2 regions of the Kitasatospora sp. NPDC002040 genome follow, and region 1 is predicted to be linked to the other one. Evidence: riboswitches for the same ligand, from Rfam matches in the RefSeq annotation. Region 1 holds a riboswitch; the other holds the start of a gene.
What was found. A riboswitch is a leader RNA that binds a small molecule or an ion and turns the genes downstream of it on or off. The one in region 1 is predicted to bind glycine.
Positions count from the first base shown of each region.

Region 2: it holds a riboswitch for glycine, as region 1 does, so the genes downstream of both, gcvP (aminomethyl-transferring glycine dehydrogenase) here and gcvT (glycine cleavage system aminomethyltransferase GcvT) in region 1, are expected to answer to the same signal.

Region 1 is NZ_JBEOXV010000003.1:587,369-593,697, reverse strand. Features, by position in the region: gene ABT118_RS12920 (ABC transporter permease) at 1-477, opposite strand, end outside; gene ABT118_RS12915 (enhanced serine sensitivity protein SseB C-terminal domain-containing protein) at 907-1,674, opposite strand; gene ABT118_RS12910 (enhanced serine sensitivity protein SseB) at 1,784-2,593, opposite strand; glycine riboswitch at 2,714-2,817, shown strand; gene gcvT (glycine cleavage system aminomethyltransferase GcvT) at 2,969-4,087, shown strand; gene gcvH (glycine cleavage system protein GcvH) at 4,165-4,539, shown strand; gene glyA (serine hydroxymethyltransferase) at 4,630-5,895, shown strand; gene ABT118_RS12890 (L-serine ammonia-lyase) at 6,062-6,329, shown strand, end outside.
Region 2 is NZ_JBEOXV010000017.1:110,351-116,679, forward strand. Features, by position in the region: gene ABT118_RS27730 (hypothetical protein) at 239-793, shown strand; gene ABT118_RS27735 (DUF5999 family protein) at 1,108-1,299, shown strand; gene gcvP (aminomethyl-transferring glycine dehydrogenase) at 1,355-4,228, opposite strand; glycine riboswitch at 4,466-4,571, opposite strand; gene ABT118_RS27745 (PRC and DUF2382 domain-containing protein) at 4,762-5,814, shown strand; gene ABT118_RS27750 (MFS transporter) at 5,951-6,329, shown strand, end outside.

The DNA.
Region 1 (6,329 bases):
GAGCAGGACGTCCATCACCCGGCTGATCACCGCGTCGACCCAGCCGCCGAAGAAGCCCGCCGCGATGCCCATCAGCACGCCGATGACCACCGAGACGCCGGCCGCGCAGAAGGCGACCAGCAGCGAGATCCGGGCGCCGTAGACGATCCGGCTGAACACGTCCCGGCCGAAGGTCGGGTCGACCCCGAGCAGGAAGTCGCCGCTGATGCCGCCGTAGGGGCCCTTGGGCAGACCCAGGTCCGGGTTGATCTGGTCCGGGTGCGGCTCGTCGACCGGGTGGCCCAGCAGCGAGGTGAGCACCGGTGCGAAGACCGCCGCCAGGATCAACAGCAGCACCACGACGCCGCCGGTCAGCGCGACCTTGTCCCGCTTGAGCCGGTCCCAGGCGATCCGGCCCGGCGAACGGCCCTCGATCCGCTTGGCCGGTACGGCCGTCGGCGCCGGAGCGTCGGTGGTGCTCTCAGTGGAAGTGCTCATGTCTCAGTTCGTTCCCCTCGCCGACGGTGGCCGGCCCACGGTCCGGCCGTGCGCGGGCGCCGGGCCCGGTAGGGCCCGGGGTCCATGGACGATCCGGTTGTCGCGTACTGGTGCGGGTGTGGTGCTGGTGCGTCGGTGCGGTGCTGCCATCCGCAGGTGCGGCGGTGCGTCAGTATGCGAAAGATGCTGAAAAGCAAGGGAGTTGCAGGTCGGGCCGATCGAACGTCCGAACTGCACTTGCGCAGACTCTCTGGCATTCGGGTCGCGTTACGCCAGACCTGACAACCGAAGGATGCCCAACTGTGATCTGTCCGCATGCACAGGCGATCTTGCCGAATAACGCTCTTCACACGGCTGTTACATGCCTGTCAAGATGCGTGCGGAGGAATTAGCGCTCCGTACCCCAACTGACCCGGGCGAGCAGCCGGTTCACTGCCAGGGCTGGTGCGGCCAGTACCCCTGGGCCGGGTGGGGGCGGGCCTCACGGTCGAAGAACGGGCGGGCCTGGGCCCGCATCCACATCGCGACCGGATCCCATTCGTCCGCCAGCACCACGGTGGAGACCGGCAGGCCCGCCGGGGCGTGCGCCACCGCGCGCTGCACCAGCGCCCTGGCCGCCTCGACGGCGGGCGGCGAGAGGTCGTACAGGTCCAGGCCGATCGCCAGGTAGGGCTCACCGAGGGCGGGCCGCACCCAGGCCTGCCGGAGCGCCCGGACCGGCCGCACCTCGGCCGCCTCGCGCTGCAGCTGGGCGTAGAACTGCGGAGCCTGGACCACCGGTTCGGACAGCTGGAGCGGGCCGGCCGGGAGCCGGTCCAGGCCCGCCGCGATCCGCCGCAGGTCGGCCCAGGGCACGCCGACACCGCCACCGGGCACATGCGGGTTGAGCCACAGGCCCCAGCGGGTCCGGTACAGCGCGTTGGCGATCTCCGGGCCCGAGATCGACTCGTGGCTCCGGGCCCAGCCGCTCGCGGCCAGCTGCTCGGGCGAGGTGACGGCGGGGGCGTAGCCGTGCCCGCCGATCTCCATGTTCCCGTACTGGGCGTCGGGGCTGCCCGGCCTGCCGTGCCACAGCAGCATCAGCACCCGGCCCTCGGCCAGCGCGTACAGCAGCCGCTCGTACGCATCGAAACGGTCGGGCGCGACCTCGCCGAGGGCGCGCTCGATCGCGCCGCCTGCCGCCGCTGCCGCGCTCATGCCTCGCTCCGCCCGTTCCGCCCGCCCGTCCCGGGCTCCCCCCGAAGCCTATTGGCCCGGCCCGACAGCCGTCATACCGCCGCCCCGTACCGGTGGGTCAGCCCTCGGGTCAGCCCGGGACCGTCCCGGACCTGACGTAGAAGGGACGTACCCGGGTGAGCATCCACTCCACCACCGGATCCGTCACCAGATCGAGCAGCACCAGGTGGACGCCCCACGGCGGCGGCGTGGTTCCGAGTGCCCGGCCGAGCGCCTCGTTCACCTGGGCCGGGTCGGCCGGCCAGCCGGCGTCCAGCTGCACCCCGATGAACAGCACCGGAGCGTCCCGCTCCACCCCGGCCAGCGCCCGACGGGCCGTCAGCACCCCCGGCAGCTCGGCCAGTTCGGTGATCGCCGCGCCGAGGAAGGAGTACGGCTCCTCGGCCGGCTCCGGCTCTCGCAGCGCCACCCTGGCACCGTCCGGCTGCTGCTCCCAGCGCTCCCCCTGCGGGCCCCGGCGCAGCTCGCCGACCCCCTCCGGCGGCACCGGGATGCCCACCGGCGCCTCGGGGTTGACCGCGATCCCGACCCCGAGCGGCAGGCCCCGGGCGAACTCCCAGGCCGGGGCGATCGCGAAGGCCAGGCCGGGGGCGTGCTGGAGGAAGGTCTCCTGCGAGGAGAACACCGGCACGTAGGGAGAGCCGGCCAGTTCGATCGTGGGCAGGTCGAGCCCCGCACCCGCCGGGTCCGCCCCGGCCGGCAGCGGGACCCAGATCGGGCTCCGCGCCAGCACCTCGATCACCCGCGGCGTCGCCCCGGGATCGCCGAGCGCGGCGGTCAGCACCTGCTCCAGCTCGTTCACCGGCCAGCTGCCGCCGGGCGGCGCCGTGCCCGGCTCGGCCCACGCCTGCGCCCCTGTGTCGCCCGCCGGATAGCCCATCGCCCTCTGGTACCGCCCCTCTAGGTCGCTGCTGCGAAGAGCCTAGCGGTCGGGCCCCTCTCCCCCTGGGGGTACGACTCGTGCCATGATGACCCCGCCCACAACTTCACACTGGCCGCTCGAACCCGCGCGGGAGAGTCCGGACTGCCTTCAACGGCACAGGCCGGCGCCGAAGGAGCAAGTCCTCCCCGGAATCTCTCAGGCACCCCTACCGCCCGGGCGAGGCAGATCTGGAAAGTGGACACGGCCGCGCCGTGCGCCCACCCACGGTGCAAGCCGCCATCCTTGGATGTGCGGTGAAGCTCTCAGGTTGTGACGACAGACGGGGAGACTCCACCCCTGCATGCCCGTTTGCTGCCAAGGAGTCCAGTCACCATGTCCCCTCGCCTCACCGCGCTCGACGCCCTGCACCGTTCGCTCGGCGCGACCATGACCGACTTCGCGGGCTGGGACATGCCGCTGCGCTACGGCAGCGAGCGCGAGGAGCACCTCGCGGTCCGCACCAAGGCCGGCCTCTTCGACCTCTCCCACATGGGCGAGATCACCGTGACGGGCCCTCAGGCCGGCGAGCTGCTGGACCACGCGCTGGTCGGCTTCATCTCCGCGCTCGGTGTGCTGCGCGCCCGCTACACCATGATCTGCCGTGAGGACGGCGGCATCCTGGACGACCTGATCGTCTACCGGACCGCCGAGACCGAGTACATGGTGGTCGCCAACGCCTCCAACGCCCAGGTCGTGCTGGACGCGCTGACCGAGCGCGCGGCCGGCTTCGACGCCGAGGTCCGGGACGACCGGGACGCGTACGCGCTGATCGCCGTCCAGGGCCCGGAGGCCAACGGCATCCTGGCCTCGGTCACCGACGCCGACCTGCCCGGCCTCAAGTACTACGCCCTGCTGCCCGCCACCGTCGCGGGCAAGGAGGTCTGGCTGGCCCGGACCGGCTACACCGGCGAGGACGGCTTCGAGGTCTTCTGCGCCCCGGCCGACGCCGAGCACCTGTGGACCGCGCTCACCGAGGCCGGCGCGCCGGTCGGCCTGGTCCCGGCCGGCCTGTCCTGCCGTGACACCCTCCGCCTCGAAGCGGGCATGCCGCTCTACGGGCACGAGCTCTCCACCGACCTGACCCCGTTCGACGCCGGCCTCGGCCGGGTGGTCCGCTTCGACAAGACCACCAACGAGGGCGAGTTCGTCGGCCGCAAGGCGCTGGAGGCCGCCGCCGCCCAGGCCGAGGCCAACCCGCCGCGCAAGCTGGTCGGCCTGGTCTCCGAGGGCAAGCGCGTCCCGCGCGCCGAGTACGCCGTGGTCAGCACCGACGGCACCCCGATCGGACGGATCACCTCCGGTGCGCCGTCCCCCACCCTGGGCAAGCCGATCGCCATCGCGTACGTGGACGCGGCGCACGCCGCCCCGGGTACCGCCGTGGCCGTCGACGTGCGCGGCAAGCACGAGCCGGTCGAGGTCGTCGCGCTGCCGTTCTACAAGCGCGCCCGCTGAGTCACACCCCCCTTCCCGCCCGGTCCGCTCAGCGGACGGCTTCGCCCTACCCTCTTGCGATCCTGGAGAATGACGCCATGAGCAACCCCACGCACCTGCAGTACACCGAGGAGCACGAGTGGCTGACGGCCGCCGAGGACGGTGTCTCGACGGTCGGCATCACCGCCCACGCCGCCGACGCCCTCGGTGACATCGTCTACGTGCAGCTCCCCGAGGTCGGTGAGACCGTGACCGCCGGTGAGACCTGTGGTGAGCTCGAGTCCACCAAGTCGGTCAGCGACCTGTACTCCCCCGCCACCGGCGAGATCACCGAGATCAACCAGGCCGTCATCGACGACCCGGCCTCGGTCAACAGCGACCCGTTCGGCGACGCCTGGCTGTTCAAGGTCCGCGTCGAGGCGACGGACAAGCTGCTCACCGCCGACGAGTACGACGCCTTCATCAAGGCCTGAACCACTGGTTGACGGGGGGTCGGCCGCAGCGCGGCGGCCAACCCCCTCCCTTGGTCCACTGCCAGCACCGCCCCACGGGAAGACCCTGACATGACGGTTCTTAACCAGTCCCTGCACGCGCTCGACCCCGAGATCGCCGCCGCGGTCGACGCCGAGCTGCACCGCCAGCAGACCACCCTCGAGATGATCGCCTCCGAGAACTTCGCGCCCGTCGCGGTGATGGAGGCCCAGGGTTCGGTCCTCACCAACAAGTACGCCGAGGGCTACCCCGGCCGCCGCTACTACGGTGGCTGCGAGCACGTCGACGTGGCCGAGCAGATCGCCATCGACCGGGTCAAGGAGCTGTTCGGCGCCGAGTACGCCAACGTGCAGCCGCACTCCGGTGCCTCCGCCAACCAGGCCGCGCTGTTCGCGATCGCCCAGCCCGGCGACACCATCCTGGGCCTGGACCTGGCGCACGGCGGCCACCTGACCCACGGCATGCGGCTGAACTTCTCCGGCAAGCAGTTCAACGTGGTCGCGTACCACGTCGACTCGGCCGGCCTGGTCGACATGGCCGAGGTCGAGCGGCTCGCCAAGGAGCACCGCCCCAAGGTGATCATCGCGGGCTGGTCCGCCTACCCGCGCCAGCTCGACTTCGCCGAGTTCCGCCGGATCGCGGACGAGGTCGAGGCCTACCTCTGGGTCGACATGGCCCACTTCGCCGGCCTGGTCGCCGCCGGTCTGCACCCGAACCCGGTCGAGTACGCGGACGTGGTCACCTCCACCACGCACAAGACGCTCGGCGGCCCGCGCGGCGGCATCATCCTGGCGAAGCAGGAGTTCGCCAAGAAGCTGAACTCCTCGGTCTTCCCCGGCTTCCAGGGCGGCCCGCTGGAGCACGTGATCGCGGCCAAGGCCGTCTCGTTCAAGGTCGCGGCCTCCGAGGACTTCAAGGAGCGCCAGCAGCGCACCCTGGAGGGCGCCGCCATCCTGGCCGAGCGCCTGCTCAAGGACGACACCGCGGCGGCCGGCGTCTCGGTCCTCTCCGGCGGCACCGACGTCCACCTGGTCCTGGTCGACCTGCGCAACAGCCAGCTCGACGGCCAGCAGGCCGAGGACCGGCTGCACGAGGTCGGCATCACGGTGAACCGCAACGCCGTCCCGAACGACCCGCGCCCGCCGATGACCACCTCCGGCCTGCGGATCGGCACCCCGGCCCTCGCCACCCGCGGCTTCCAGGCCGAGGACTTCCGCGAGGTCGCCGACGTCATCGCCGAGGCCCTGCTGCCCACCTTCGACGAGGCCAAGGCCGAGTCGCTGAAGGCCCGGGTCAGCGCGCTGGCCGCGAAGTACCCGCTCTACCCCGAGCTCTAGACAGCTCTTCGCCGGGAGATGTGACCAGGTACACCCGTCGTATCTCCCGGCTTCCCGGGGCACCGCGCACACTGGACAGTGAGGCGGTGCCCCGTCCCATGCTCAGCGCGCGTCCGTCCACAAGACGGGCCGCCACCCTCCACGAGACCAGACAAGGACGTCCTCCGTGGCCATCAGCGTCTTCGACCTCTTCTCCATCGGTATCGGCCCCTCCAGCTCGCACACCGTCGGACCGATGCGCGCGGCCAGGATGTTCGCCCGCCGCCTGAAGTCCGAGAGTCTGCTGGCCCAGACGACCGGCATCCGGGCCGAGCTGTTCGGCTCGCTCGGCGCCACCGGCCACGGCCACGGCACCCCGAAGGCCGTCCTGCTCGGCCTGGAGGGCAACTCCCCCCGCACGGTCGACGTCGACCAGGCGGACCTGGACGTGGACC
Region 2 (6,329 bases), on a different contig from region 1:
GTCAGTGAATTCCCGACTTGCCATCGCACACCGAACGTGATAAGAAGGTCACCCTGTGCACCTGTTCGAGTAGAATTCGCACAGCCCTCGCCCGGCGCCTGCCGCTCCCGAAGACCTCGCGACGGCAGGCCCGCGCCCGCGCCGCGATCATGCCCAACCGGACACGGCCCAGGTTCCGTCACTGCCACGCCGGTATGCCGCACTCGCACGCCGATCTAGCACGGAGAGGCGACCCGCCATGACTCTGCAGACCCCTCAGCCCCCGTTGAGCGCTCTGCGCGCCGTCCTCGGCGCGCTCGACAGCACCACCGCGCTCGACCTGCCCTCCGCCGCCGCCCTGCGCGGCGCCGGTCGGCTGCTACCCGCGCACCCGCTCGCGGTGCACGTGCTCGACGAGCCCGGTGCCGCACTGGCCACCGCCCGCCGAACGGGCTGGCGGTTCCTGATCCGGGCCGGCAATGAGACCGCCGCCGCGGCCGAGGTGGTCGAATCGGCCGACGGCCACACCTTCTCCCACTTCACCGCCGGCCCCTATCCGGACTCCACCCTGCGCGCGCTGCGCCAGGCCGGGCAGCTCGCACTCGCCTCCCGCGCCAGGCACCAGCCCCGACTGCTCTCCATGCCGGGCCACTACGCCACCGCGCTCTGGCTGCACCACCCCGAGCCCGGCCCCTCGGTCGACCTGCTGATCCCGCTCGCCCCGGCCCCGCTCGGCATCACCGCGCACCGGGTCTACCCGGCCGGCGAGCTGCTCGCCCTGCTGACCCGGCCGCTGGCGCTCGGCCGGTCCTGATTCCGCGCCCGAACGGGCCATCGGCGGCAACCCACCCGGGTCAGCCGCCGATGGCCCGTTCCGGCACGCCCGGAGCCGGGCGCCATCTGAACGGGTGATCCCTGCGATCCAGTTGTGGCGCATGTCACGAAATCGCTGCGGGACGGCCCCGGTATGACGACACTGGGAACCGACGCGGGGGGCGACCTGTCCTACCCGTCGGAGCGCCGGTTCACACCTGGGCCGGGCAGGGGATCGGATCGTCGGGGCGGGGCAACCCAGGGGGGCTGCTTGCGTCCGGCCGACCGGGTCGCAAGCGAAGCGAGGGTACGAAGATGTGCCAGCACCGTCCTGAGTGTCCGTCCGCGGACTCCACCGACCACGAGGCGGCCGTCACCGTGGCCTGCCACCCCGACCAGGGGTGGAGCCTGCTCTGCAACGGGGTCCTGCTCTTCGAGGACACCGGCGAGCTCATGCCCGACGGCCGGGTGGTCGGGCCCCGCCGCCCGCTGGCCATCGCCTCCTAGCACCAAGACGGGTGCCCCCGGCGGAGTGGCTCCGCCGGGGGCACCCGTCACCTGCTCAGGAGCCGTACTCGTCCAGCGGCGGGCAGGAGCAGACCAGGTTGCGGTCGCCGTACGCGCCGTCGATCCGGCTCACCGGCGGCCAGTACTTGTCCGCCGGGTTCACGCCGGCCGGGAAGACGGCCTCCTGGCGCGAGTAGCCGTGGTTCCACTCGCCGGCCATGGTGGCGGCGGTGTGCGGGGCGTTGCGCAGCGGGTTGTCGTCCGCCGCCCACTCGCCGCTGCCGACCTTCTCGATCTCGGCCCGGATCTGGATCATGGTCTCGCAGAACCGGTCGATCTCGCCCAGGTCCTCGGACTCGGTCGGCTCGATCATCAGCGTGCCGGCCACCGGGAAGGACATGGTCGGGGCGTGGAAGCCGTAGTCGATCAGGCGCTTGGCGATGTCGTCCACGGTCACCCCCGTCTCCTTGGTGAGCGGGCGCAGGTCGATGATGCACTCGTGCGCGACCAGACCGCCGGGGCCGGTGTAGAGCACCGGGAAGTGCGGGGCGAGCCGCTTGGCGATGTAGTTCGCGTTCAGCACCGCGACCTGGGTGGCGCGCTTGAGGCCCTCGCCGCCCATCAGCCGGACGTACGCCCAGGAGATCGGCAGGATCGCCGCCGAGCCCCATGGGGCGGCCGAGATCGGGCCGACGCCGGTGGCCGGGCCCGCCTCGGACTGCAGCGGGTGGTTCGGCAGGTACGGCGCCAGGTGCGAGCGCACCGCGACCGGGCCGACGCCCGGGCCGCCGCCGCCGTGCGGGATGCAGAAGGTCTTGTGCAGGTTGAGGTGCGAGACGTCCGCGCCGAACTTGCCCGGCTTGGCGAGGCCGACCAGGGCGTTCAGGTTGGCACCGTCCACGTACACCTGGCCGCCGGCCTCGTGCACGAGGGCGCAGATGGTGGTGATCTCGGTCTCGAACACGCCGTGGGTGGACGGGTAGGTGACCATCAGCACCGAGAGCTGGTCGCGGTGCTGCTCGATCTTCGCCTTCAGGTCCTCGACGTCGACGTCGCCGTCGGTCAGGGTCTTCACCACGACCACCCGCATGCCGGCCATCACGGCCGAGGCCGCGTTGGTGCCGTGCGCGGAGGCCGGGATCAGGCAGACGTCGCGCTGGGTGTCGCCGTTGGCCCGGTGGTACGCCCGGACCGCGAGCAGACCGGCCAGCTCGCCCTGCGAGCCGGCGTTCGGCTGGATCGAGACCGCGTCGTAGCCGGTCACCTCGACCAGCTGCTGCTCCAGCTCGCGGATCAGGGTCAGGAAGCCCGCGGCCTGGTCGACCGGGGCGAACGGGTGCAGCTGGCCGAACTCGGGCCAGGTCACCGGCTCCATCTCGGTGGTCGCGTTGAGCTTCATGGTGCAGGAGCCCAGCGGGATCATGCCGCGGTCCAGCGCGTAGTCCCGGTCCGAGAGGCGGCGCAGGTAGCGCAGCATCGCGGTCTCGGAGCGGTGGCTGTGGAAGACCGGGTGGGTCAGGTACTCGTCCTCGCGGACCAGCGCGGCGGGCAGCGCGTCGGCGGTCTCGGCGACCTCGCCGGCGGTGACGCCGAAGGCGGCCCAGACGGCGGCCAGGTGCTCGCGGGTGGTGGTCTCGTCGCAGGAGACCGAGACCAGGTCCTCGCTCGCCCGGAACACGTTCACGCCGTTGGCGCGCGCGGCGGCGACCACCTCGGCCGCCCGGCCGGGCACCTTCGCGGTGACGGTGTCGAAGAACTGACCGGTGGTCAGCTCGACCCCGCCCGCGCGCAGGCCCTCGGCCAGCGCGGCGGCGTAGCGGTGGGTCCGGCGGGCGATGTCGGCCAGACCGTCCGGGCCGTGGTAGACCGCGTACATCGAGGCCATCACGGCCAGCAGCACCTGGGCGGTGCAGATGTTGGAGGTGGCCTTCTCGCGGCGGATGTGCTGCTCGCGGGTCTGCAGCGCCAGCCGGTAGGCGCGGTTGCCGTCGGCGTCGACCGAGACGCCGACCAGGCGGCCGGGCAGGTTGCGGGCGTACGCGGCGCGGACCGCCAGGTAGCCGGCGTGCGGGCCGCCGAAGCCCATCGGGACACCGAAGCGCTGCGAGGTGCCGCAGGCGATGTCGGCGCCGAGCGAGCCGGGCGACTTGAGCAGGGTGAGCGCCAGCAGGTCGGCGGCGACCGCGACGATCGCGCCCAGGCCGTGCGCCTGCTCGATCACCGGGGCCAGGTCGCGCACCGCGCCGGAGGCGCCGGGGTACTGGAGCAGCAGGCCGAAGACGCCGCGCTCGGCGATCTCGGCCGGGATGCCGTCGGACAGGTCGGCGACGACCACCTCGACCCCGGTCGGCTCGGCCCGGGTCTGGATCACCGCGATGGTCTGCGGCAGGGTGTCGGCGTCGACCAGGAAGACCCCGCCCTTGACCTTGGTGACCCGGCGGGCCAGCGCCATCGCCTCGGCGGCGGCGGTGCCCTCGTCGAGCAGCGAGGAACCGGAGGTGTCCAGACCGGTCAGGTCGGCGACCAGGGTCTGGAAGTTGATCAGCGCCTCCAGCCGGCCCTGCGAGATCTCCGGCTGGTACGGCGTGTAGGCGGTGTACCAGGCCGGGTTCTCTAGCACGTTGCGCAGGATCACCGGCGGGGTGAAGGTGCCGTAGTAGCCCAGGCCGATCATCGGCTGGAGCACCTCGTTGCGGGAGGCCAGCCCGCGCAGCTCGGCCAGCACCTGGGCCTCGCTCCGGCCGGCCGGCAGGCCGAGCGCGGTCAGGCTCTTGATCGCGTCCGGGACGGCCGCGTCGGACAGCTCGTCCAGCGAGCCGTACCCGACCTGCGCCAGCATCTTCTCCTGGGCGGCGGCGTCGGGGCCGATGTGACGGTTCTCGAAGGGGCTCGACTGCTCGAGCTCGGTGAGGGTCGGCTGGGCGTTCATGGGGGTCGAGGCCTCCTGGTCACGGACCGGCGGGGGCACGCACGCCGGACGGCAACGCCGCCGTGGGACAGCGGGGCCGGGGACGAACGAGCCCGTCAGGCCTCCCCCTCTGTCATCGGTACCTGAGAGCTTCGCCCGCGCGGGACGGCCTGAGCCGCCCCGTCGGCTTGCACCGTCGGTGAGGGTGGGTCCCGTCGGCCCCTTCGCCGTCGGTCCTGCCCTGCTTTCCAGAGTGACCTACCCCGCACGGTACGGATGCCTGAGAGATTCCGGGGAGGGTTTGCTCCTTCGGCGTCCCCGTGACACCACGTCTGCGGTGCGGGGACTCTCCCGAGCGGGCTCGGCAGTCGGGGCCCAGGGTACCAGCGCAAGCGCCGCAGATCACGGGTGCCCCTGGTCACTCCGGGGGCGGCAGGCGGCCCCCGAACGGCCCAGTCCGCTCCCGGACGGCCGCATCCGGCTCGCCGCCGTCCGATTGATGGCTTTTCGTGTGAAGTGCGGCCGTCCAGCTCCTTCGGCCGCCCCCTGACGGAGTGTCAACGGGGCTTTCGTACCTGCTGGAGGACAGCGTGCAGACCGACATCGACCCGCGAGACCTGATCGGCCACAAGGCGGTCGACCGGAACGGCGACAAGATCGGCACGGTCGACGAGGTCTACCTGGACGACGCGACCGGTGAGCCGGAGTGGGCCGCCGTCCGGACCGGGATCTTCGGCCGGGACGCCTTCGTCCCGCTCACCACCAGCGAGTTCTCCGGGGAGGAGCTCAAGGTGCCGTACGACAAGTCGCTGATCAAGGACTCGCCCGACTTCGGGGTCGGCCAGCACCTCTCCCCCGCCCAGGAGCTCCAGCTCTACCGCTACTACGGCCTGGACGCGGGCGGTGCCGCTGCCCCGACCGCAGCGGCGGCCGCAGCCGCGGCCAGCAACGGGTCGGGGTCCGCCAAGGACCTCGACTTCGGCACAGTCGGCACCCTCAGCAAGGAAACCAGCGTGAACGCTTCACCCGCCCCGACCATGACCGCCGCTCCGATGGCCTTCACCGCCACCACCGAGACCCCGGCCGCCAAGCAGCCCGAGTCGGTCGGCACCGCTCCCCCCGCCCACGCCACCGTCCCGACCGTGCCGGGCAACGCACCGGCCGGCCCGGTGGAGATCACCTGCCGCGAGGAGCGGCTGGACGTCACCACCGAGTGGCACGTGCTGGGGACGGCGAAGCTGCGCAAGTACGTCACCACCGAGGCGGTCGAGCGCAAGGTGCCGGTGGTGAAGGAGCGGGTCCGGGTCGAGCGGGTGCCGGTCACCGAGGCCGAGCGGGCGGCGCTGAGCGAGCAGGAGATCGCCGAGGCGGTCGAGGAGGTGACGCTCCGGGAGGAGCGACCGGTGGTGCGCAAGTACCTGGCGCCGATCGAGCGGGTCCGCCTGGTGGTCGAGCGCTACACCGAGGAGGCGGTGATCCGCGACGAGCTGCGCCGCGAGCAGGTGGAGATCCACGACGCCACCACCGCGCCCGAGCCGCCCGCCGCCCCGGCGCAGGCCCCTTCGAACACGTCCCAGCTGCGCCCGGAACCGCTCCGTCCGGCCTGACGCCGCACCACTTTGCCAAAGCTTCACCAAGCAATATTTGACAGAGTGAAGTATCTGTCGGCATCTTTACTTCAGTTCATTGACTTTCTCCCACCTGAAGCTCTCTGCCCGGGTGGCCCGAACTGGAGGAAAATCCGTGAGGCCGAGCAGCGCGCGCGTGCTCCCCGCCCTGGTGTTGGCGATGCTGGCGTTCAGCGTGGTGCAGACCGCGGTCGTCCCGATCCTGCCGTCACTGGCCAAGGAACTGGACGTCTCAGGTTCGAACATCACCTGGCTGATGACGGCGAACCTGCTGTCCGCCGCCGTACTGACCCCGCTGCTCGGCCGCTTCGGCGACCTGCGCGGCCGCAAGCCGATGCTGCTGGTCTCGCTCGGCGGCCTGGTCGCCGGGTCCGCCCTGGCGGTCGGCACCCACTCCTTCACCTGGCTGGTGGTCGCCCGCGTCCTTCAGGGCGCGGGCGGCGGGGTGCTCCCGCTGGCGATCAGCATCGTCCGGGACGAGCTCCCCAAGGAGA